3 regions of the Sinorhizobium sp. BJ1 genome follow, and region 2 is predicted to be linked to each of the others. Evidence: riboswitches for the same ligand, from Rfam matches in the RefSeq annotation. Region 2 holds a riboswitch; each other region holds the start of a gene.

Region 1 (7,241 bases), on a different contig from region 2:
CCCCACAAGGGGGGAGTGTGACTCGCTGCTGCCACTCGTTCCCGCAACTCTGTCAGAAACTGCGGCACCATCGGAAGTCGCAGGACGCATCTCAAATTCGACCGCCGTCGAAGAGGGAGCGCTTGCCTCCAGCCTCTCCCCCCTTGTGGGGGAGATACCCGGCAGGGCAGAGGGGGTTTGGCCACCCAACCCCAGATCCGCCGCTATCGCCCGCTGCAGACTCTGGTCGCCGCCCTCGCCCAAACCGCGCGGCACCCGGGCGAGCGCCACGGTGAGATCGGTCAGCAGCCGCCCCTCCGGCGCCATGCCGAAGACATGCAGCCCATCGCGGATCTGCATCTCCTTGAGGTCGCAGAGATAGGCGTCGAGCTTTTCGAGCGCCTTGTCGTCGCTATCGCCCTTATCGATGCCGGCGTCATGGTCGAGGCCGATATCGCGCACGAGATCGAGGATCTGGCGACTGAGCAACCGCAGCCGCCGCGGATCGCCGCCGGCCGCCTCGTAATATTCGTCGACCAGGGCCTCTAGGTCCTTGAGCGGTCCGTAGGACTCGGCCCGTGTCAAGGGCGGCGTCAGATGGTCGATGATCACGGCGCTGGTGCGGCGTTTCGCCTGCGTCCCCTCTCCCGGGTCATTGACGATGAAGGGATAGAGGTGCGGCGTCGGGCCGAAGACGGCCTCCGGATAGCAAGCCTCCGAAAGTGCCAGCGCCTTGCCGGGCAGCCATTCGAGATTGCCGTGCTTGCCCATATGGATGATCGCGTCGGCAGCAAAGACCTGGCGCAGATAGGCATAGAAGGCGAGATAGCCGTGCGGCGGCACGAGATCCGGGGCGTGATAGGTTTCCTTGGGATCGATATTGTAGCCGCGGGCCGGCTGGATGCCGACAAGGACGGCGCCGAAGCGGGCAAGCGGCAGCGCGAAGGCGCCATCGAGAAAGAAGGGGTCGGCCTCCGGCGCACCCCAGCGCTCGCGCACCTCCTGCTGAATCTTTTTCGGAAGAGCGGCGAAGAAGCCCTTGTACTCACGCAGGGAAATCGTCTCGCGGATTTCCCGGTCGCGGCTCGCCGCATTGGTCGGCCCGGCCATCAGAAAGCGGATCAGCGCATCGCCGTCCTCGGGCAGGTCGCCGATTGCATATCCTTCCGCCGCCATTGCCTTCAGCACCTGGATCGTGCCGGCCGGCGTGTCCAAGCCGACGCCATTGCCGAGACGGCCGTCGCGGTTCGGATAATTGGCCATCACGACGGCGATGCGGCGCGCCTTCGGCCGAGTGCGACGCAGCCTCGCCCAGTTGGCAGCGAGCCGTGCGGCGAAGCGAACACGATCGGCAAGCGGCTCGTGGCCGACGATGTTGGCTTCCACGAGCGGGTCGTAGACCGATGCCGCCTTGAAGGAGACGGCGCGCGAAAGGATGCGTCCGTCCACCTCCGGCAGAGCGACATTCATGCCGAGATCGCGCGCCATCAGCCCCTGCGGCGAGGCTTCCCACGCTTCCCGAGAAGAAGCGGAAAAGATCACCTGCAAAACCGGCGCGCCGGTGGATTCCAGCACCGTCGGCTGGCGGTCGGCGCCGGGTGCCGAGACGGCAAAGCCGGTGGCGTTCATCACCACGTCGGGTGCGGCTTCGGCAAATATCGCCTCGAGCGTGCCGATCGAGACCTGATCCTTGAGGCTGGAAATGAAGACGGGAAGCGCGCGCATTCCCTCCTCGGCCAGCGCCTCGATCAATGCCTCGACGGGTTTGGTCTCACCGCTCTGGACGAGGGCGCGGTAGAAGCAGATGGCGACGGTGGGGATGGATTCCTTCGTCTCTTTGGAAGCCTTGCCCCCCTCTGCCAAACGCATCCACTCGCCGACCCCGATCACGCCTTCGCCCGGCCACCAGATGCCGGCCTTGAGCAAGGGGCGCGCTGGCTGCGGCTTCTCGCCTCCATCGATCAGCGCCTCGGCATAGTCGAGGAACAAGCCCGCATTGTCGGCACCGCCCTCGGTGAAATAGGCCCAGAGACGCTGACGGTCTTCCGCCGAAACGGTCGAAAAAGGTTCAAGGCCGGGGTCTGGCTTGTCGTCACCCGGCAGAACGGCGATCTGGAACTTGCCAGCGACGGCCGCGGCATAGAGCGCCTCCAGTATGTAGCGAAAATAGCTGGCGCCGCCGAGCGGCCGGACGACGATCAGCTTCGCACGACGCGCCGTGCGTTCGACATAGGTGTCGACCGACATCGGATGCATGAGCGCCATCAGGCTGGCGATACGCAAGGTCTTCGCACCCGTGCGCCTGCGATGGGCGGCGGCGATCGAGGCGAGTTCCGTATCGGCCGCCGACAGAAACAGGATATCGGCCGGGCTTTGGCCGAGATCGATCGCTTCGTTGCCGTCCGCGATCGTGCCTTTCTGGGCTAGGAGGAGATGCATGGATGCTCCTCGTGGATGGCGTGAGAAGACCCGTCTCCAACACCTCCCCACAAGGGGGTGGGGGTGGGGCTGAACCGTGCCCGACGCGTCGGTTCGCCAAGCATCAGCCGTTTGTGCCATGCCGCCGTGCCTCTTGACCGGCAGCGTTGCGGCGGACGCCAACGAAGCCCCTCCCCCTTGTGGGGAGGGGCTGGGGCGGGGTTATTCCCATACGCGCTCAAAATCGCCTCACACCAGCGCCGAGATTGCCGCGCGCACCGCGGTCTCGTCCATGTCGTGCAGGCCGATGACGACGAGGCGCGTGCCGCGCGTCTCGCCGGGTGCCCAGGCGCGGTCGTAATATTGATCGACGCGGGTGCCGACCGCCTGGATCAGGAGACGCATCGGCTTGCCGGGTACATCGGCGAAGCCTTTGAGCCGCAGCACGTCGTGCTTGGCAATAACCCCCTTGAGACGGTCGACGAAGACAGCTGGATCGGCGATCGCTCCGAGCTCAACAACAAAGCTGTCGAACTCGTCGTGGTCGTGCTCCTCGCCGGCCTCATGCTCCATCTCGTGATGCGATTTGCGGTTGGCGATCTCGCCTTCCGTGCCGACCCCGAGGCCGAGCAGGATCGCGGCCGCCACCTCGCCGTTCCTTGCCTCGATCATCGTCGGCTTGCGACTGATACGCGAGGCAACCTCTTCGCGTACGGACTTCAGGCCGGCGGCATCGATAAGATCGGTCTTGTTGAGAACAATGAGGTCGGCGGCGGTCAGTTGGTCCTCGAAGAGCTCTTCGAGCGGGCTCTCGTGGTCAAGGTTGTCGTCATTGACGCGCAGTGCGTCGACCTTGTCGTGATCGTCGGCAAAACGGCCCGCGGCAACGGCGGCGCTGTCGACGACGGTGACGACGCCATCGACCGTCACTTCGCTGCGGATGTCCGGCCAGTTGAAGGCGGCGACCAGCGGCTGCGGCAGGGCCAGACCAGAGGTCTCGATAACGATATGGTCGGGGCGGTTCTCGCGCTCGAGCAATTTCGTCATTGTCGGTATGAAGTCGTCGGCGACGGTGCAGCAAATGCAGCCGTTGGTGAGTTCGATAATGTCCTCTTCCGAGCAGGCTTCCGCTCCGCAGCCTTTCAGCACGTCGCCGTCGACGCCGAGATCGCCGAACTCATTGATGATCAGGGCGATCCGCTTGCCGTCGGCATTCTGCAGCAGATTGCGAATCATCGTCGTCTTGCCGGCACCGAGGAAGCCGGTGATGACGGTGGCGGGGATCTTGCCCGGTTGGGCCTTCGCGAGTGTCATGAATCAACCCTTCATTTTCAGCGGCAACCCAGCCGCGACGAAATAAACTTCGGCGGATTTCTCCGCGACGATCTGATGGAGGCGGCCGGCATGATCGCGAAAGTCGCGCGCCATGCGGTTCTCCGGAACGATGCCGAGACCGACCTCATTCGAAACGAAGACAAGCCGCGCCCGTGCCGCCGGAAGCAAGGCGGCAAGATCCGCGAATTCGGCTGCCATGTCGCGCCCCTCCATCATCAGGTTTGTCACCCAAAGCGTGAGGCAGTCGACAAGGATGGCGCACCCCGGAGCATCCAGGCGGCGAAGCAGTCCGGAAACATCGATCGGCTCCTCATGCGTCGTCCAGCCCTTGCCCTGCCGCGCGGCCTGGTGGTGAGCGATGCGGTCGCGCATTTCCTCGTCATAGGCGCGGCCGGTCGCGACATAATGCATCGGGAGCCCCGAGGCTTCGACGAGCTTTTCAGCGAAACTGGATTTTCCGGAGCGCGCGCCGCCGAGCACGAGGACTGGGCCGGCGTTCGAGATTGTCATCCGACCCGGCCTCGCGCGATGAAACCTGTGGGGCTAGGACGGCCATAGGAAGCGGCTGCGTGACCAGCACGCGCAGAAGACAATGTGTAAGCCACGACAACCTCCGTGCTGGCGTTGGGGAGAACTCCCCCGGGCGAAATGCCCTGATGGACGGCAGGTCTCCTGGCTCTCGGCGTCACGGGCAAGCACTGCGCAGGTGCGCGCAGCGATGCTGGGCCCGAACGGGTCCGCCTCGCCTTCCCGGCGTTTGCTGGCTCGTGAAGGCGGACGATTCGTAGAAGAAGAGGCGTCCAGCCCAGCTGCTCACGATACCACGCCAGTGGCTTTTCCGGCGCGCCCTCCGATCCCGCGAAAACTGCCCCGTGCAGGTTCATCGGAAGAGGAGCGGCATGCCCAATGGCGAACCCTGACCGTTCTACAGTCGCGGGGTCGGCTGCGATAAGGGCGCCCGGTGTGGGTCCGCCCGTCACATTCCCATTTACTCCCCCGCGCCGCTTCGGTGCGGGGGAACCATCCATCGTCGTTAATTATGAAGCGCAGGCGGCAAAGTCAATCGACCGGCTGCGACGCGAGGCCGGCGAATTGCGGCAGCGCGGCCGCGTCGCCGACCGTATCCGATCCTCATACTCCAAACGGGTAGGCAGACACCCTTCCCCACCGCATGGTAAAACGCGCATCTCGAACCTGACGCGGGATACATGTTTCGCACAGGTTTTTCGATCATGTCCATGGCACTGAGTTTCTCAGTACAGCCTTGGTGGGGGGTGCGATGGCATATCTGCGTCGTGCCGCATTTGTCGCGCTAAGCGTCGCGCTTTACGGCTCTATGCCAAGCAAGGCCGCCGAACCAATCGGCCAGGCGATCCGCATCCAGACCCAGGTGAGCGGGGCGCGCGGACCGCTGGTCGTCAGGGACCCGGTCCATCGGGACGAGCGGATTCGAACATCCAGATCGGGACTCGGCCAGTTCGTGTTCCGAGATGGAAGCAAGCTCGCCGTGGGTGCCGGCTCGTCGGTCGTCATTGACAGGTTCGTCTTCGACGACTCGAAATCGGTGCAGAAGCTAACCGTTGCGGCGGCGAAGGGAACATTTCGCTGGATCAGCGGCAACTCGAAACACGCGGCCTATGAGATCCTGACGCCGGCCGGAACGATAGGCGTTCGAGGCACCGTCTTCGACTTTTACGTCGGCGGCGACGGCACGACCGCGGTGGTCCTCTTGAGCGGCGCTGCCGAATTTTGCGGCCGAGGAGGCTGCCAACAGCTGACACGGCGCTGCGACTGTGTCGTCGCCCGCCCGAATGGCGACATGACACGTACAAGGCGGGTCGATCGGAGCACCCTCAGGACACTCGGCAATCAACAGGCGCTGCCGTTCCTCTCCGGCAAGCAGCAGCTCTCGCCCGGATGGAGCGGCACCGGCTGCGGCCTCTCAGCGGCGATCCAAATCCGTCCTGATCCGCCACCCCCCCGTGCCGCGCCGCCAACCAAAACGGCTCCCCCTATCGAGAAGCCGCCCAAACCAGATAAACCCAGCAAGCCCGACAAGCCCAGCAAACCAGATAAGCCCAGCAAACCAGATAAGCCTAGCAAACCAGACAAACCCAGCAAACCGGACAAGCCCAGCAAACCGGACAAGCCCAGCAAACCGGACAAGCCCAGCAAACCGGACAAGCACGGCAAGCCGGACGGACATAAGGATAGACTGAGCAAGCCCGACAGGCCCCACAAGCCAGACGGGCCACGTGACCATGATCACTCGCGTTACGATCGGACGCCAGGATGATGGTGATTGCAATTGAGATCTTGAGAGAAGCAGCGCGGTCCCCGGCGGCGAAGCCGCCCTACTCGGCAACCGCGTCCTTCGCCGTCGGCTCATTGACGAAGTGATCGCCGCGCCGCGAAATCCGGCGGTAGAAGTCCGACAAACCTGGCGCCAGCGCGGACGCCTTGAGCTTTGCGGCTCCCAGAGTGCGACGGCTCTCGGTGGAGCGCGTGCGCAAAGCCTCAATCAGCCGCCGGTGGATATCCTGCAACTCGGTGAATTCGCCAGAGGCGGCAAGTCGCTCGTCACCCACGGTTGCAAAGAGCCTCGTTCGCATGCTCTTGCCCTTGAGCCCCAACGCTCCGGCCTCTAGCAAGGCACAACCACCAGCCAATTTTGCCGTCGTCTCGGAGACAAGGATATCGAAACCGACCTCCTTGCAAGCGGATTCGATGCGCGCCGCCACATTGACGGGGTCGCCAACGGCCGAATAGTTGAAATGCGTCTCGGCTCCCATGTTGCCAACGCAGGCAAGCCCCGTGTGGATGCCAATGCCGATCGCGACCTTTTGTCCCGCTCCAAAACCGAAAGCGTCCTTGTCATTGAGGCGAGCAAGCGTTTCTCGCATGGCCAAGGCGGCACGAACGGCCTTGCGTGGATGGTCGGCGACGTCGACGGGCGCATTCCAGAAGGCCATGATCGAATCGCCGATGAATTTATCGAGTGTGCCCTCGTTTTCGATGACATGCCGGCTCAACGCATCGAGCAGCGTATTCAAGAAACCGACGACCTCCGTCGGCGCCAATCGTTCGCTGATCTCGGTGAAATTGCGGACATCGACGAACATGATAGTCAATTCGCGATCGTCTCCGCCGAGGCGCAAGGCGTTCTGCGTGTGCTCGATGCGATAGAGCAGCGAGGGCGACAAATATTGACCGAAGGCGCGCCGCACGACGCGGCGCTCCCTATCGGTCACGAGGAAGCGGTAGGCCGTTGCCGCGAAGTGCGTGATCGACGCGGCAAGGATGGGGGCAAGCGGGTCGAGGAGCAGTCCCAGATGGAGAAAGGCGACCCAGGAGGCCGCGAGAGCCAGTCCGGTGATCAATAGCCCGCAGGCGAGCGCCACGCCCGGGCTGACGAAGGTCGTCAGCACCACGAGCAGACTGCCAGCAACCGCGATCGAAAGGATCTCAAGTCCGTTGGCCCAGTCCGGACGCGAGAGGAAGCGACCGGA
Region 2 (7,241 bases):
CGAGAGGGGCGGCAAGCAGGCCGATTGCGGCTGCATAAACCCGCACGACGCTGGCCGTCCGGCACTTGAGATGACGAAATGGTTCGACACGAACTACCACTACTTGGTCCCGGAATTTCAGGCGGGGCAGTGCTTCTCGCTCACCCGCAACAGACCACTCGACGCGTTCCTCGAAGCCAAGGAGATCGGCATTCACACGCGGCCCGTGGCCCTCGGTCCGGTGACCTTCCTCAAGCTCGGCAAGGCGCGCGACGGTTCGGACCCGCTCGACCTCCTCGACCGGCTGCTCCCGATCTACCGCCAGATCCTGGCGGAGCTTCATGAGGCCGGTGCGGACTGGGTGCAGATCGACGAGCCGTGCCTGGCTCTCGACCTGACCGACAAGGAGCGGGATTGCCTGACGCGGGCGTTCTCGGCTGTCGCCCTAGCTGTTCCGGACCTTTCAATCATGGTGGCAAGTTACTATGGCGCCTACGCCGACAATCTTGCGGCTGCCCTCGCACTGCCAGTGGATGGTTTGCATATCGACGGCATCAGGATCCCTGAAGAACTGAAGAGGATCGTGGCGGATGCGCCACCGCATCTCACCCTCTCGCTCGGCGTGCTCGACGGCCGCAACATCTGGCGTGCCGACCTGGATGCCGTTCTTCGCGACCTGGCCCCCCTGGTCGAGCAGCGGGCAGCGGACAGGCTGCAACTCGCACCCTCCTGCAGCCTGCTGCATCTGCCCTACGACCTTGCCGACGAGACGGCGCTCGATCTCGAACTCAGGGCGTCGCTCAGCTTCGCGACCGAGAAACTCGAGGAACTGGCAGTGCTGAAACAGGCGCTCTCAGGCAACCGGGACGCGGTCGAAACGCGGATCGGGGCGTCGGTTCTGGCCGTTGCCGCTCGCCGGGCATCCCGCGAGGCGCATGATCCACTGGTCGAGGGGCGGTTGAAGTCTTTGACGCCGGAGATGGCAAAGCGGGTAAGCCCATTCGCAGCGCGGAAAGATGTTCAGGCCCGCCATCTGTCCCTGCCGCCCTTGCCGACGACCACGATCGGATCCTTCCCGCAGACCGCCGAGGTCAGGGCTGCCCGTGCAGCGCATCAGCGTGGTGAACTCTCGTATATCGACTACCGTGCCTTCCTCGCGCGGGAAACGGAGGCGGCGATCCGTTGGCAGGAGGACATCGGCATCGATGTGCTGGTGCATGGCGAGTTCGAGCGCAATGACATGGTTCAGTATTTCGCCGAGCAGATGGACGGCTATGCCTGCACCAGGAACGGGTGGGTTCAGAGCTACGGCTCCCGCTGCGTGCGCCCGCCGATCATTTTCGGTGACGTGTCGCGACCACGCCCGATGACCGTGGACTGGGCCCAGTTTGCGCAATCCAAGACCTCGAAGCCCGTCAAAGGCATCCTGACAGGGCCGGTGACCATGCTGCAATGGTCCTTCGTCCGTGATGACATCCCGCGCGCCGACGTGTGCCGCCAGATCGCACTTGCCATCCGCGACGAGGTGTCCGACCTCGAGGCGGCGGGGATCGCGATCATCCAGATCGACGAGCCGGCACTCCGGGAAGGTCTGCCGCTGCGCCGTGCCACCTGGCAGCACTACCTGGACTGGGCGACCGAGAGCTTCCGCCTCTCGGCCTCCGGCGTTGCCGACCAGACCCAGATCCACACCCATATGTGCTATTCCGAGTTCAACGACATCATGCCGGCGATCGTCGCGCTCGATGCCGATGTCATCTCCATCGAGACCTCCCGGTCGAAGATGGAACTGCTCGATGCCTTCTATGACACCCGCTATCCCAACGAGATCGGTCCCGGCGTCTACGACATCCACTCGCCGCGGGTGCCGGGAACCGAGGAGATGGTGGAACTCCTCCAGGCAGCGGCCAAACGCATCGATGCCGCACAGCTCTGGGTCAATCCGGATTGCGGCCTGAAAACCAGAGGATGGGCGGCGGTCAAGCCGGCGCTCGCCAACATGGTGACCGCGGCCGGACTTCTCCGGAAGCGGCTCTCCGAAACCGACGGGTGGAGGATCAGCGCATGGAACGGGAATTCATGAGCGAAGGGGAGCCGGCCGGAGGGCCGGCTCCCACAACGCTGATCGACATCGTTTTTCCGGGCGCCACCAATCATATGGCACGCTCTTCGGCGGCGCGGGCCTCTCCGCCATGGACCGGGTTGCCTTTGTCGCTGCGACGAGACAGGGGCTGTTCCCTTCGTCACCGCATCCTGCGAGCGGGTCGAATTCACGAAGCCGGCCCATGTCGGCGAGATCCTATCCTTTGTGGCGACCCCGATCTGGGGCTGGCCGGTGCTCGCTGACGGTAGAGGTCGAGATGCTCGCCGAGGCGATCAGCACGGGCGAGCGGCATCTCTGCACCCGTGGTGTCTTCCACATGGTCGCGTCGCTCGATCCGTCCCTGCGTGAGACCTGGTCGTTGCCGCCGCTGGCGACCACGCATGACGTCCATTCGCCCGGAGACGTCCACATGGCGGATGTCATCTTCGCCGACCAGGCCAACAGTTCCGGCGCGATGTTCGGTGGCGATGCGGCCCTTGTCGCGGCGTCGAGATTGTGCCGTAGACCGGCCGTGCTCGCCTCGTCGGAGCGTCTCGACTTTCATCACCCGATCCGGGTGGGATCGGTCTTCGAGGCGGTGGCCCGAGTTGTTTCCACTGGCAGAACCTCGATGACAGTCGAGGTGGAGCTTTGGGCGGAAACGCTCCTGAGCGGTGAGCGCTGCCAGACGGCGAAGGGCCTCTTCGTCATGGTGGCCGTCGATGAAAACCAGAAGCCCGTTCCGGTTATCCCGGGGGATTCGGCACAGGTGCATCATAGCCGTTGACGCGGATTTAACCTCGTCTACTATATCTAGTGTTCGAGGGTCCCTTCGATTCGTTTTCGGATTAGGGGCTAAGACGGGAATTCGGTAGCGGACATGAGGTCCGTGAAGCCGAGGCTGCCCCCGCAACTGTGAACGGCGAGCGCCTGCTCCATCATGCCACTGGGATTAACCGGGAAGGCGGAGAAGGCGCGATGACCCGTGAGCCAGGAGACCTGGCGCGGGCGAAAAGGTGGTCGTCGCCCGAAACTAACGTCCGATCAGCGCTCCGAAATCATCGGCATGCTGAATGACGGCCGCCCGGTGGCTGAAATCGCTCGCCTCTTTCGCGTTCATAGGGCACCGTCGGACGCATCGGCGCTGAGGCCAAAGTAGCGGTTCGCGGATTGTTCTTTCATTTGGCCATTTTTCGCAGCGACGTACGCATCGGGCCTTCTTGTCTTTTCCGAGGATCAATATGCCCGAGAGCGCGGGCGAGCTATGGCGTGGAAAAACGGTGCTCTGGTTCCATGCACTAAGGTGTGTGGGGATTCACAAGAGCTTTCGATTGTGATTCAAGCTCTTGATGAATCGCTATGTTTTGACAGACGCCCAGTGGGCGAAGATGGAGCCGCATTGTCTGGGTAAGCCAACCGACCCCGGACGCAGCGGCAGCGACAATCGCCGCTTCGTGGAGGCGGTGTTGTGGATTGTGCGAACCAGCTCGCCGTGGCGCGATCTGCCCGCGCATTTCGGGAACTGGAGCACGGCATTTCGCCGCTTCAGCGACTGGCGCAAGGCCGATGTCTTTGTGAAGCTCTTCCAGGCCTGCTCGGACGAGCCCGACATGGAATACGCCATGGTCGACGCCACCATCGTCAAGGTCCATCGCCACGGACAAGGCGCAAAAGGGGGACTCAGAGCCAGGCCATTGGCCGCTCCAAAGGTGGCATGACCACCAAGATCCTCGCGTTGACCGACGCGCTTGGTAATCTTGTGCGCTTCGAACTCCTGCCCGGCCATCGCTTCGACACGGTCGGCGTCGAGCCGCTGATCGAAGGCATCGATTTCGGTGGCCTCATCGCCGACAAGGCATTCGACAGCGACGCCATCATCGCCGATCTCAACGCGCGCGGTGCCAAGATCGTCATCTCTCAGCACCCAAGACGCGCGAGACCACTGCCGCTCGATCGCGAACTCTACAAATGGCGGCATCTCATCGAAAACTTCTTCTGTAGGCTTAAGGAGTTCAAGCGCATCGCCATGAGAGCCGACAAAACCGACCAAAGCTTCTCCGCAATGATCTATCTCGCAGCCGCCGTCATCAATTCACGATGAATCCCCACGGGCCTTAGGACGGCGAAAACGAATATCGCTGGCCTTCGCGCCGCGGGATCCGAGCGCCGAAGCCGATTGCGGTCCCGGTTCTTGAGACAGCTTGGAACCGCTGGAGCGCGGAGGGACGGCAAAGGGGATGCATTGCCTTCAGCAAAGGTCGGTTTGGACTGACAACTCCTCCTCTTCCGTTCTCAGGAGGGTTTAATGATACACAGGTCAATAGGTCCATCGAAAATCGCGACAAACGATGGATCTTAGCGATAGACTGTCCTCATTGAATACGCTACTTCAACATTCCGTGCTTCCGGAGACGGTATTCGAGTTTCGCCCGAGAAAGCCCGAGAGCCCGAGCAGCAGCCGACACATTGCCTTCGGCCTGTTTCAGTGCGCTGCGATAGAGATCCGCTTCGGCTATGACGAGCTCCTGCGCCGACCGTAGCATGTGGGTCTGTAGCGGCGTCGAGGTACCCCTCGCACTGGACAGAGCGGCAAGACGCCCTTCCGGTGTCAGCGACGGCTGGAATGACTGGGGGACTTCACCGGCGGTGAACAGGTGCTGAATATCGACCGACCCACCCGGATCGGCAAAAATGACCCCGCGCTCGATCAGGTTCTGGAGCTCGCGGATGTTGCCCGGAAAATGGTAGGCAAGGAGGGCATCCATCGCCCGCCGGCTCAGCCCGACGACATCGCGCCGATGCCGCTCGCGAAACAGCCGGAGAAAATGGTCGACGAGGAGCGGAATATCGTCGCGCCGCTCGCGAAGCGGCGGAATGGAGATTGGAAAGACGCAGAGGCGGAAATAGAGGTCCTCGCGGAACCGCCCCGCCCGCACCTCCTCCGCGAGATCGACATTCGATGCCGCAATCACCCGAACATCGGCAGGCACTGTCTTGACGCCTCCGACGCGCTCGATCACCCGCTCCTGGAGGGCGCGCAGGAGCTTTCCCTGCGCCGCATAGGCGAGCGAGGCGATTTCATCGAGGAAGAGCGTGCCGCCATTCGCACGCTCGAAGTAGCCCGGGCGGGAAGCGACCGCACCAGTAAAGGCACCCTTCTCGACCCCGAAGAGTTCGGACTCCACCAGCGTATCGGGAATGGCCGCGCAATTCAGCGCGACGAAGGGACCATCAGAGCGCCTGCTCAGCCGATGCAACTGCTGCGAAAACGACTCTTTACCGACGCCGGATTCGCCGACGAGAAGCACCGTCGCCTCCGTATCGGCCACCTTCTCCACCATCAGCCTCGCACGTAGGAAACTCGCCGACACCCCCACAACGGCATCACCGCCGACGACCGGTTCGCCGGTTGGCACAGCGGATGACTTTGCCGCACTCGGCGCGGCAGTATCATGGCTTCGGCGCCGCTGGCTCGGCCAATCCAGCCCGAGAAAGGCGCGCTCCGGCGCGTCCTCGCCCCATTCCTCCGCGTTCTGGCCGACGACGTAACACCGGGATGCGCCCATGCCGCTGCATTCAATCTCGCGGAAGATCACCGGTCGGCCGAAGAGCGTGCTGGTGTAACCGCTCGGATAGCCCGTCTGCATCCAGCAGACCGGTTCGCTCGCCAGCCCGTGAAGAGCAATGTGCTCTCCGGCTTCGGACGAGTCGTGCCAATAGAACTCCCCAAAGTAAGTCCCCTTTTCCCTGTCGAATTCGAAATGCTTCGTCACCACCTTAACGAAGCCTTCGAGTGTGTGGACGCGGGGCCCGGCCGCCAGTGCATGCGTCAGGTCTTCGCCTGGAAAGCGCTTCTGGATCAGCTCGGCATCGCGCACCCCCTGCATGTAGCCCACCCGCATGAAGATGCCCTTGGCGACCTCCATGCCGAAGGCATCGATGATCTCCTGCCGCAAGCGGCCGAGAACCTGGCTCTGCATCAGCACCATGCGCTGGGCGTTGAGCCAAATTCGCCCGTCGCCCAATGCGAAATGCAGGGCCTCCGTCAGTTCCGACAGGGTCGGCGATGCGCCCGTGTCGAGTTCGCTGAACGCGCCCCTGGATAGCATTTTGCCGGTCGTTGTCGACACGTCGGCCAGGGACACGAGATGAGGCAATCCATTGTTAGGCATGAGCGATCTTCAGTTTTTGATGAACTCATCTGCACAATTTCATCATTTAAAGAAAATCGCAATCACCCGATTGGGTCGCTTGCGGGCGCGGTTCAAGTCGGAAAAGGGCAATGATTTCAATGCACAATTCGGCTCTGACTGCAAAGGGCAGCAACGCGGCGAGAACTGGCACGGCAATTGCGATCTAATTTCCGAGTCACTTGAGGAGGACTACGCATCAGGGATACGTCTTGTGGGCGGCCCGTCATGGGCGGCCTCACTATGGCGAAGCCATGCCTGCGACCTCCCGAACCAGAGAGATGGAGGCCCGAAACGTGAACATGCATGCAGAAAGATTTCTAGACACCGCGCGTTGGGGCGGCTTGGCCTATATATCCGATTGGCAGGAGACCTTGGCCGGGACCATCAACGTGACCGACCCCGCCAATGGAAACGTCCTCGCCTCCGTCGGCTTGTGCGGCGCTGCTGATGTCTCCCGCGCCGCCAAGCAGGCCCGCGCCGCCCAAAAGGACTGGGCCAGGACGCCGCCGTCGCGACGCGCCGCGATCCTGAACCGCGCCGCCGATCTACTGGAGCAGCACGGCGCCGAACTGGCGAGCTGGATCACGCAGGAATCCGGGTCGATTCATTCGAAAGCCATGATCGAGATCGAGCATGGCGCTCTCTTCATCCGCCACGCCGCCTCACTCGCCTTGCAGCCGACAGGCATGTTCCTGCCGGGCATGGACGACCGCACCAACTATGCGCGGCGCGTGCCGCATGGCGTAGTCGGCGTCATTTCACCGTTCAACTTCCCCCTGGTTCTCTCACTCCGCTCGATCGCGGCGGCGATTGCGCTCGGCAACACGGTCGTGCACAAGCCTGATCCGCGCACCCCGATCTCCGGCGGCATCATCATCGCTCGGATCTTCGAGGAAGCTGGACTGCCGAAAGGCGTGCTGCATGTCCTGCCGGGCGGCGCGGATCCGGGGGAAGCGCTCTGCAGTGATCCCAACATCGCCATGGTC
Region 3 (7,241 bases), on a different contig from region 2:
TCGACACGGGCTTTGCCCGCCACTGCAACAATGATCACGGCATCTCGCCGGACGGCAGAATGCTTGCGATCAGCGACAAGACCGAATTCGGCAAGTCGGCGATCTATCTGCTGCCGGTCGCGGGCGGCACGCCGCGGCTCGTCACGCGCAACCTGCCGTCCTACTGGCACGGCTGGTCCCCGGACGGGCGGACCGTGGCCTATTGCGGCATCCGCGACCAAGTCTTCGACATCTACACGATCTCGGTCGATGGCGGCGAGGAGCGGCGGCTGACGCATGGCGAGGGCCGCAACGACGGACCGGACTGGTCGCCGGACGGCGCGTGGATCTATTTCAACTCGAGCCGCACCGGCCGCATGCAGATCTGGCGGATCAGGCCGGACGGCAGCGATGTCCAGCGCGTTACCGACAGCTCCTATGGCGACTGGTTCCCGCATCCGTCGCCAGACGGCAAGCATCTGCTGGTGCTTTCCTATGATGGCCAGGTCTTCGACCACCCCCGCGACCTCGATGTGCGGCTTCGGCTGATGGATCCGGAAGGCGGCAATGCGCGCGTCCTGTTCGAGCTCTTCGGCGGGCAGGGGACAATCAATGTTCCGAACTGGTCGCCCTCGGGCGAGGCTTTCGCCTTCGTGCGGTATTGGCCCGCGTGAGCCAACGGCGAGCCGACGGTTCGCTCTCAGATCTATGGGAGGAATTCATGGGAAAAGACTACGCCCGGCTGGACGGCAAGGTCGCCGTCGTGACCGGCGGCACGCAGGGGCTCGGCGCCACGATTGCGGGACTGTTCGCTGAACGGGGCGCTGCGGGCATCGTCATCTGCGGGCGCCATGCGGCGAAGGGCGAGGCAAAGGCGACCGAGATCGGTGAGGCGACCGGCGCGAAGGTCGTTTATGTCCAGGCGGACCTGGAGCGCGTGGAGGACGCCCGGGCGGTCGTTGCGGCCTGGGATCGTGAATTTGGCCGAGTCGATGGGCTCGTCAATGCCGCCGCAATCACCGACCGCGGCACGATCCTCGATACGCGGAACTCTTCGATCGCATGTTTTCGATAGACGTGCGTGCTCCCTCCTTCCTGATGCAGGAGACGGTGAAGGTGATGCGGTGTGAGAAGACCGAAGGCACGATCGTCAATATCGGTTCGATGTCGGCGAAGGCGGGCCAGCCTTTCATCGCCGCCTATTGCGCATCCAAGGGTGCTCTGGAGGCGCTGACGAAGAACACCGCCTATGCGCTGCTGCGCAACCGCATCCGCGTCAACGGCCTCAACATCGGCTGGATGGCATCGGAAGGCGAAGACCGCATCCAACGGGAATATCACGGCGCTCCCGAGGACTGGCTGGAGAAGGCGGCGGCAAGCCAGCCTTTCGGGCGGCTCGTCGATCCCGCCGAGGTCGCGCGCGTGCGCCTATCTCTCCTCCGACGAGTCCGGTCTGATGACCGGCTCGGTGATCTGCTTCGACCAGTCAATCTGGGGTGCGTATGACGGATCGCCGCATCCGACAGCGCCGCTTTGAGTCGCTCTCGGCCTGCTGCATGTAGAAACATGCAGCAATCCAAAGCTCTACTGCGATCTTGTGCGTCTGATAAGACGCACGTGCTGTAGTCTTGCCTTTCGCCTGCGCCTGTGCCCATATGCGGCCGTCAGGTGCCCGCTGAGGCGGGAGAATCGGGAAGCCGGTTGAATTCCGGCACGTGCCCAACGCTGTGATGGGGACGGCTGCGCCAAAACAGCTTTGAACGTTTTCAGAGCTTTGCCACTGGGTCTTGATGCGATCCGGGAAGGCGGCCCAGTCGAGTGATCCGTAGTCAGAAGACCGGCCTGACAAGATAGACCGGCCCCGCATGGACGGCGGGAGGTTGTGCATTGTTGGGGATCGAACGATGCTGCCTGACCCGAACGACTGCCTTACGGCGGCCGGTGCCTTTTCACCGGACGAGCGTGCCGCCGTCTATCGCGCCATCGAGACGCGCCGCGACGTACGCGACGAGTTCCTGCCTGAACCGCTGCCCGAGCCTCTGATTTCCCGCTTGCTCGATGCGGCGCATCGCGCCCCGTCCGTCGGCTTCATGCAGCCGTGGAACTTCGTGCTCGTGCGCCGGAGCGAGACGCGGGAGAAAGTCTGGCAGGCATTCCGGCGCGCCAATGAGGAAGCCGCCGGCATGTTTTCAGGCGAGGCGCAGGCGAAATATCGCTCACTCAAGCTCGAGGGCATACGCAAGGCGCCGCTCAGCATTTGCGTGACCTGCGATCGCACGCGCGGCGGCGCCGTCGTGCTCGGGCGCACGCATAATTCGCAAATGGACGTCTACTCGACGGTCTGCGCGGTCCAGAACCTTTGGCTCGCAGCGCGGGCCGAGGGGGTCGGCGTCGGTTGGGTCAGCATTTTCCACGAGGACGAGATCAAGGCGATCCTCGGCATGCCCGAACACATCGAAATCGTCGCCTGGCTGTGCCTCGGTTTTGTCGACCGACTCTACCAGCAACCGGAACTAGCGGTGAAGGGCTGGCGGCAACGGGTACCGCTCGAGGACCTGATCTTCGAGGAAAGATGGGGCCTTCGCGACGGCGGGAAGCGGTTTGTCGACCAGGTCATTCATTCTGCAGCGGCTGATAGCGCGGCCCCCGAGGGTTCTTGAGATCGATCGCGCTCTCTTGCTGCGGCAGAAAGGCGGGGCCGACGACGCGGACCTTGCTGGTCGTGGGGTCGTAGGGGCGCTCTTCCACAGGCTTTGCTGCCGGCGATCCGGACGCCGGCAAAGCCGTGCCCTTGATCGTCACGACGGAGGGGCTGACCACCGAAAGCTTCGTTCCTGACGCGGAATTGTTGCTGCTCTTACCCGTTGCGACCTTGGGTATCTGGCAGCCGCAGATACCGGGCGCACCGACCCCGCGGGTACGATAGGCGAAGGCGTTGGGGAGTTCCGTGTACGGCCTGCCCGTCGACGCGGAAATCATCTGCTCGCTCTCCTCGGTGGCCAGCACGTGATAGTAGAGTTCCGTGTCGGCTGCCGGGCATCGTGCCCGGCAAAGCTCGGTATCGCGTCCGAAGTCGGCCGGTGTCGCGTTCGACGAAATCGGGAAAAATGCGCCGTCGCAAGTACGCACGCACATGGTCCTGAGGCCGCCTGCAGCGCCGTCCTCCATGAATGTGAAGTCGTCCGCTGGACCGTCGAACAGCAACGGATAGTCCTCGCCGTCCGGCGGGAAGTCTTCGAGAATGTTGCGGTGAACGTGAGCCTCTTCGGTGCTCGACTCGTCAGGAATCGTCTCGTCAGGGATCGTCTCGTCCCAGTTCAGGCCGGCTTCTCTTGAGCAACCATTCAACTCCATGGCGGCGACGATCCGCCGGCGCATGTCGTCATTGCCTTTGGAAATCAAATGCCGTCGTTGCGCCTTGAGCGTGCGGAGATTGTCCTCCATCCGGCCGATCGCATCGTCGAGTTCGGCGCAGGCAGCTTCATTTTCGCTGTCGATGTAGACGACGGAGTCATTGCTGCATGCCATGCGCCGGCGTTCGTTCTTTGCGCGGCGAATTTCGATGTTCTGGCGTGAAACCGCGCCGGTGAAATCGCGGAGATCGGCGGTTGTGGTGAAGGCCGCCGGCAGCTCCGCGAGGCGGGCGCTCAGGCGTTCGCATACGCTTGCGGCCGAAGCCTGTCCGGCCATACACAAGGCGAGCGGCAGGAGCGCTGCAGCAAGGCGCATCATCCTCCAGGACGCCGCACTTCTGAACACTGGCACTCGTCTTTTCCTGCGTTTCGCCCCGCCACAGCGCCGTGCGTCTTTTCAGACGCACAAAGGACGCTGTAGCACCTTGAATTGCTGCATATTTGTTTTCCTTAAATCGGCTGCGATTTAAAGAAACAGGCAGTAGTCGCGGAACAAGCGGGGCGCCTGTTTCCTGACATCATACGACGTTGATGCGAGGGCGCAACGGCGAGTCGGCATTTGCGTTAATGCGTTTGGAAGCAGAAACGGCCGGGCCGAGTGAGCGGCCCGGCGACAGATCAGGCCGCTCTGGCGGTTTCGAGCGACATCGGCCGTTCGAGCACAGTGCCCTCGATGGCGGCAACGGCCTTCATTCTTTGAAGAAGGCTGTTCGTCACTTCCCAAGCGACAGCGACCGCGTAGACATTGCCGATCCTCTGCGGCTCTGCGATGCGCTCTCCCGGGCACCCCATCCGGCGGAACATCCGCTCGAGGAAGACGTCGGTGACGGTGACGATATGGCTGATGCCGGAGGCAAGGCCCAGTTCCCCGACGCCGCACATGAGCTCGGCGGCGGCGACCGTCACCTGGTTCGACGTCCGGTCCTGGGAGATATCCGGTTCGATGCAGAAGCGGCTCGATTCCCAAACCGATGCGCTGCGGATTTCCGGATTTCCGCCGAGCAGGACCGGAAATGTATCATCCAGCATGTTCGGCCCTAGCGTTGGTAGAAGTCGCAGGGAACCGCGAAGCCTTCCGGTGTCCGGCGAATACGACATCACATAAAGCGGATTGGCCTTGTCGTAGTGGTCGATTTCCCAATTGCCCTCGGTCTTGACGTCCCATTTCAGAAAGTCATGGAAGACGCGCTTGCGCAGCCGAAACATCTCGTCGATGGCCTGCGGGTGCTGTCCGCGAGCGTTTCCGTTCACTATCCTGATCATCTTTCGCTCCATCGTGTTTGCGCGATGGAGCGATGCTGTCAGGCTCGGGTGACACATGTAACTGTCGGTAGTGACAGTTTAATCCGGAGGTTTTTCCCACCAAATTTGTGGGGTTTTCGGCCAATGGGTCGAGCTCAGATGGTAAATCCACCCTTCAGATGGTGGGGATCAGCGCATGGCGGACCGCCTGCGCAACGGCCTGAGTGTTGGACACGACGTTGAGCTTGCGGCGCGTATTGCTCATGAAGAAACGAACCGTGCGCTCGGAAATGCCGAGGATCGTCGCGATTTCCCAATAGCTTTTGCCGGCTGCCGACCACGTCAAGACCTCTGTCTCCCGGCTGGTCAATCGCGTATCGCGCTCGTCCATCGCATCGACCATCGCCGCCTTCTCAAGCATCGAGGCATGGAAAAGATTGGCGGCCAGCTGGAAGTCGCGCAGGTGGCATCGACGATATTCGGACCATTCCGCTGGCGACATGTTGCCACTGATTGCGAGCAGCGCCAGGCGTCCGGTCGGTGAAGGCAGCGGCAGAGCGACGCCTTCCGTTGCCAAGCCGATTTCCTCGGCAGCCTGGAAGAGCGGCTCGCATTCCGGAAAGCGGCGGCGGGCGGTCGCCCATTCAACGGGTCTCACGCCGCCGAGGGCAAGCCGAAGGATTGGATCGATCCGGTGAAGACCACGGGACAGATAGAGCTCCTCGGCATAGGCCCCGAAGGTGTGATGCAGCCGGCAGACCTTGAGGCCTTCGGCCGTCGGCTCCGCTTCGACATAGAGGAGATGCGCGATATCGAACGTGCGACGCATCAAGGCGAAGAATTGCTGCGGCTCCGCGCACCCGCCATATTCGACGATATCTAGCAGATCGAGGACAGCCTGTTGATTAGTCATGCCGTAACACCGATTCATGCCCCTAGAATAAACATGGTTTAGCCTGGCGGTTTTTGTCTAGTGCTATATTTCGTAATCGGTGCAACTCTTTGGATTAAATCCACCCAAGGTTGCATTTCGCGATACTTGGCCAGGGAAATCGCCTAAGGCGCGATAGTCCGGAGAGCCATCCCTAGGCGGGATGGCTTGCCTCGACCACTGCGAGAGCCGCCATGTTGACGACCCCGCGGGACGTGACGGACGGCGAAAGGATGTGCGCCGGCAGCGCCGAGCCGAGCAGGATCGGTCCGACATGGAGGCTGTCGGTCATCGTTTTGACCACGCCGAGCGTCACGTTGGCGGCGTCGAGATTGGGGAAGACGAGCAGGTTGGCTTCGCCCTTCAGCGCACTGTTCGGCATCACCCGCTCGCGCAGCGTTTCGGAGATTGCCGCGTCGCCGTGCATTTCTCCGTCCACCTCGAGATCGGGTGCGAGCTCGCGGACGAGCTTGAGTGCGGCGCGCATCTTGGCGGCGCTTTCGGAATCGCGCGATCCGAAGTTCGAATGTGAAACGAGGGCAGCGCGCGGCGTGATCCCAAAGCGGCGAATTTCTCCCGCCGCCATCACGGTCATCTGGGCGATCTCTTCGGCACTCGGATTGTAACTCACATAGGTGTCGGTGAAGAAGGTCGCGCCGCGCTGAGAAATCAACAGGCTGAGAGCCGAGAAGTCGAGCACGCCGGGCTTCTTGCCGATGATCTGCGAAACGTCGCGCAGATGTCGGCTATAGCGTCCCTCGACACCGCAGATCAATGCGTCGGCTTCACCGCGCTTGACTGCCAGCGCACCGATCACCGTCGTGTTCGTACGCACGATCGTGCGGGCGGCTTCCGGGATGACGCCGCGGCGGCCGACCAAAGCGAAGTAGTCGTCGACATAGTCGCGATAACGCGGATCGCCTTCCGGATTGACCACCTCGAAGTCGACATCGGGCCGGATTCGCAGGCCATAGCGGCGCAGGCGGGTTTCGATGATCTGCGGGCGGCCGATCAGGATCGGCTTGGCGGTACCTTCTTCGAGCAGCACCTGGGCGGCACGCAACACCCGTTCGTCTTCTCCCTCGGCAAAGATGACGCGGTTTTTGGTGGCGTTCTTCGCCGCCGCGAAGACCGGTTTCATGATGAAGCCGGAGCGGAAGACGAAGCGATTGAGCTTGTCGAGGTAGGCGTCGAAATCCTGGATCGGACGGGTGGCAACGCCGCTTTCGGCGGCAGCCTTGGCAACGGCCGGGGCGATGCGCAGGATCAACCGCTGGTCGAAGGGCGAGGGGATCAGGTAGTCGGGTCCGAAGACCGGCGTTTCCCCTGAATAGGCACGGGCTGCGACATCCGACGGTTCCTCGCGTGCCAGACCAGCGATCGCCCGCACCGCCGCCATCTTCATCTCTTCGTTGATGGTGCGGGCGCCGCAATCGAGCGCGCCGCGGAAGATGTGCGGGAAGCAGAGAACGTTGTTGACCTGGTTCGGGAAGTCGGAACGGCCCGTGCAGATCATCGCATCCGGCCGCGCCGCGCGCGCGACTTCCGGCATGATTTCCGGCGTCGGGTTGGCGAGCGCCATGATCAGCGGCTTCTCCGCCATCTGGGCGAGCAGTTCGGGCTTGAGGACGCCCGCCGCCGAAAGCCCCAGGAAGACGTCGGCGCCGCCGATGCTG

The links. A riboswitch is a leader RNA that binds a small molecule or an ion and turns the genes downstream of it on or off. The one in region 2 is predicted to bind cobalamin.
Region 1: it holds a riboswitch for cobalamin, as region 2 does, so the genes downstream of both, cobU (bifunctional adenosylcobinamide kinase/adenosylcobinamide-phosphate guanylyltransferase) here and CO676_RS27985 (IS5 family transposase) in region 2, are expected to answer to the same signal.
Region 3: it holds a riboswitch for cobalamin, as region 2 does, so the genes downstream of both, bluB (5,6-dimethylbenzimidazole synthase) here and CO676_RS27985 (IS5 family transposase) in region 2, are expected to answer to the same signal.

The regions. Positions count from the first base shown of each region.
Region 1 is NZ_NWTH01000005.1:137,222-144,462, reverse strand. Features, by position in the region: gene cobN (cobaltochelatase subunit CobN) at 1-2,418, opposite strand, end outside; gene cobW (cobalamin biosynthesis protein CobW) at 2,647-3,711, opposite strand; gene cobU (bifunctional adenosylcobinamide kinase/adenosylcobinamide-phosphate guanylyltransferase) at 3,715-4,242, opposite strand; cobalamin riboswitch at 4,377-4,772, opposite strand; gene CO676_RS09135 (FecR domain-containing protein) at 5,012-6,028, shown strand; gene CO676_RS09130 (adenylate/guanylate cyclase domain-containing protein) at 6,087-7,241, opposite strand, start outside.
Region 2 is NZ_NWTH01000031.1:54,214-61,454, forward strand. Features, by position in the region: gene metE (5-methyltetrahydropteroyltriglutamate--homocysteine S-methyltransferase) at 1-2,062, shown strand, start outside; gene CO676_RS27980 (hotdog domain-containing protein) at 2,265-2,849, shown strand; cobalamin riboswitch at 2,879-3,084, shown strand; partial or broken gene CO676_RS27985 (IS5 family transposase) at 3,451-4,163, shown strand; gene CO676_RS27990 (sigma-54-dependent Fis family transcriptional regulator) at 4,447-6,234, opposite strand; gene CO676_RS27995 (benzaldehyde dehydrogenase) at 6,555-7,241, shown strand, end outside.
Region 3 is NZ_NWTH01000005.1:252,536-259,776, forward strand. Features, by position in the region: gene CO676_RS09685 (TolB family protein) at 1-653, shown strand, start outside; partial or broken gene CO676_RS09690 (SDR family oxidoreductase) at 701-1,516, shown strand; cobalamin riboswitch at 1,629-1,840, shown strand; gene bluB (5,6-dimethylbenzimidazole synthase) at 1,884-2,639, shown strand; gene CO676_RS09700 (DUF2865 domain-containing protein) at 2,593-3,711, opposite strand; gene CO676_RS09705 (acyl-homoserine-lactone synthase) at 4,011-4,655, opposite strand; gene CO676_RS09710 (LuxR family transcriptional regulator) at 4,810-5,547, opposite strand; gene CO676_RS09715 (NADP-dependent malic enzyme) at 5,720-7,241, opposite strand, start outside.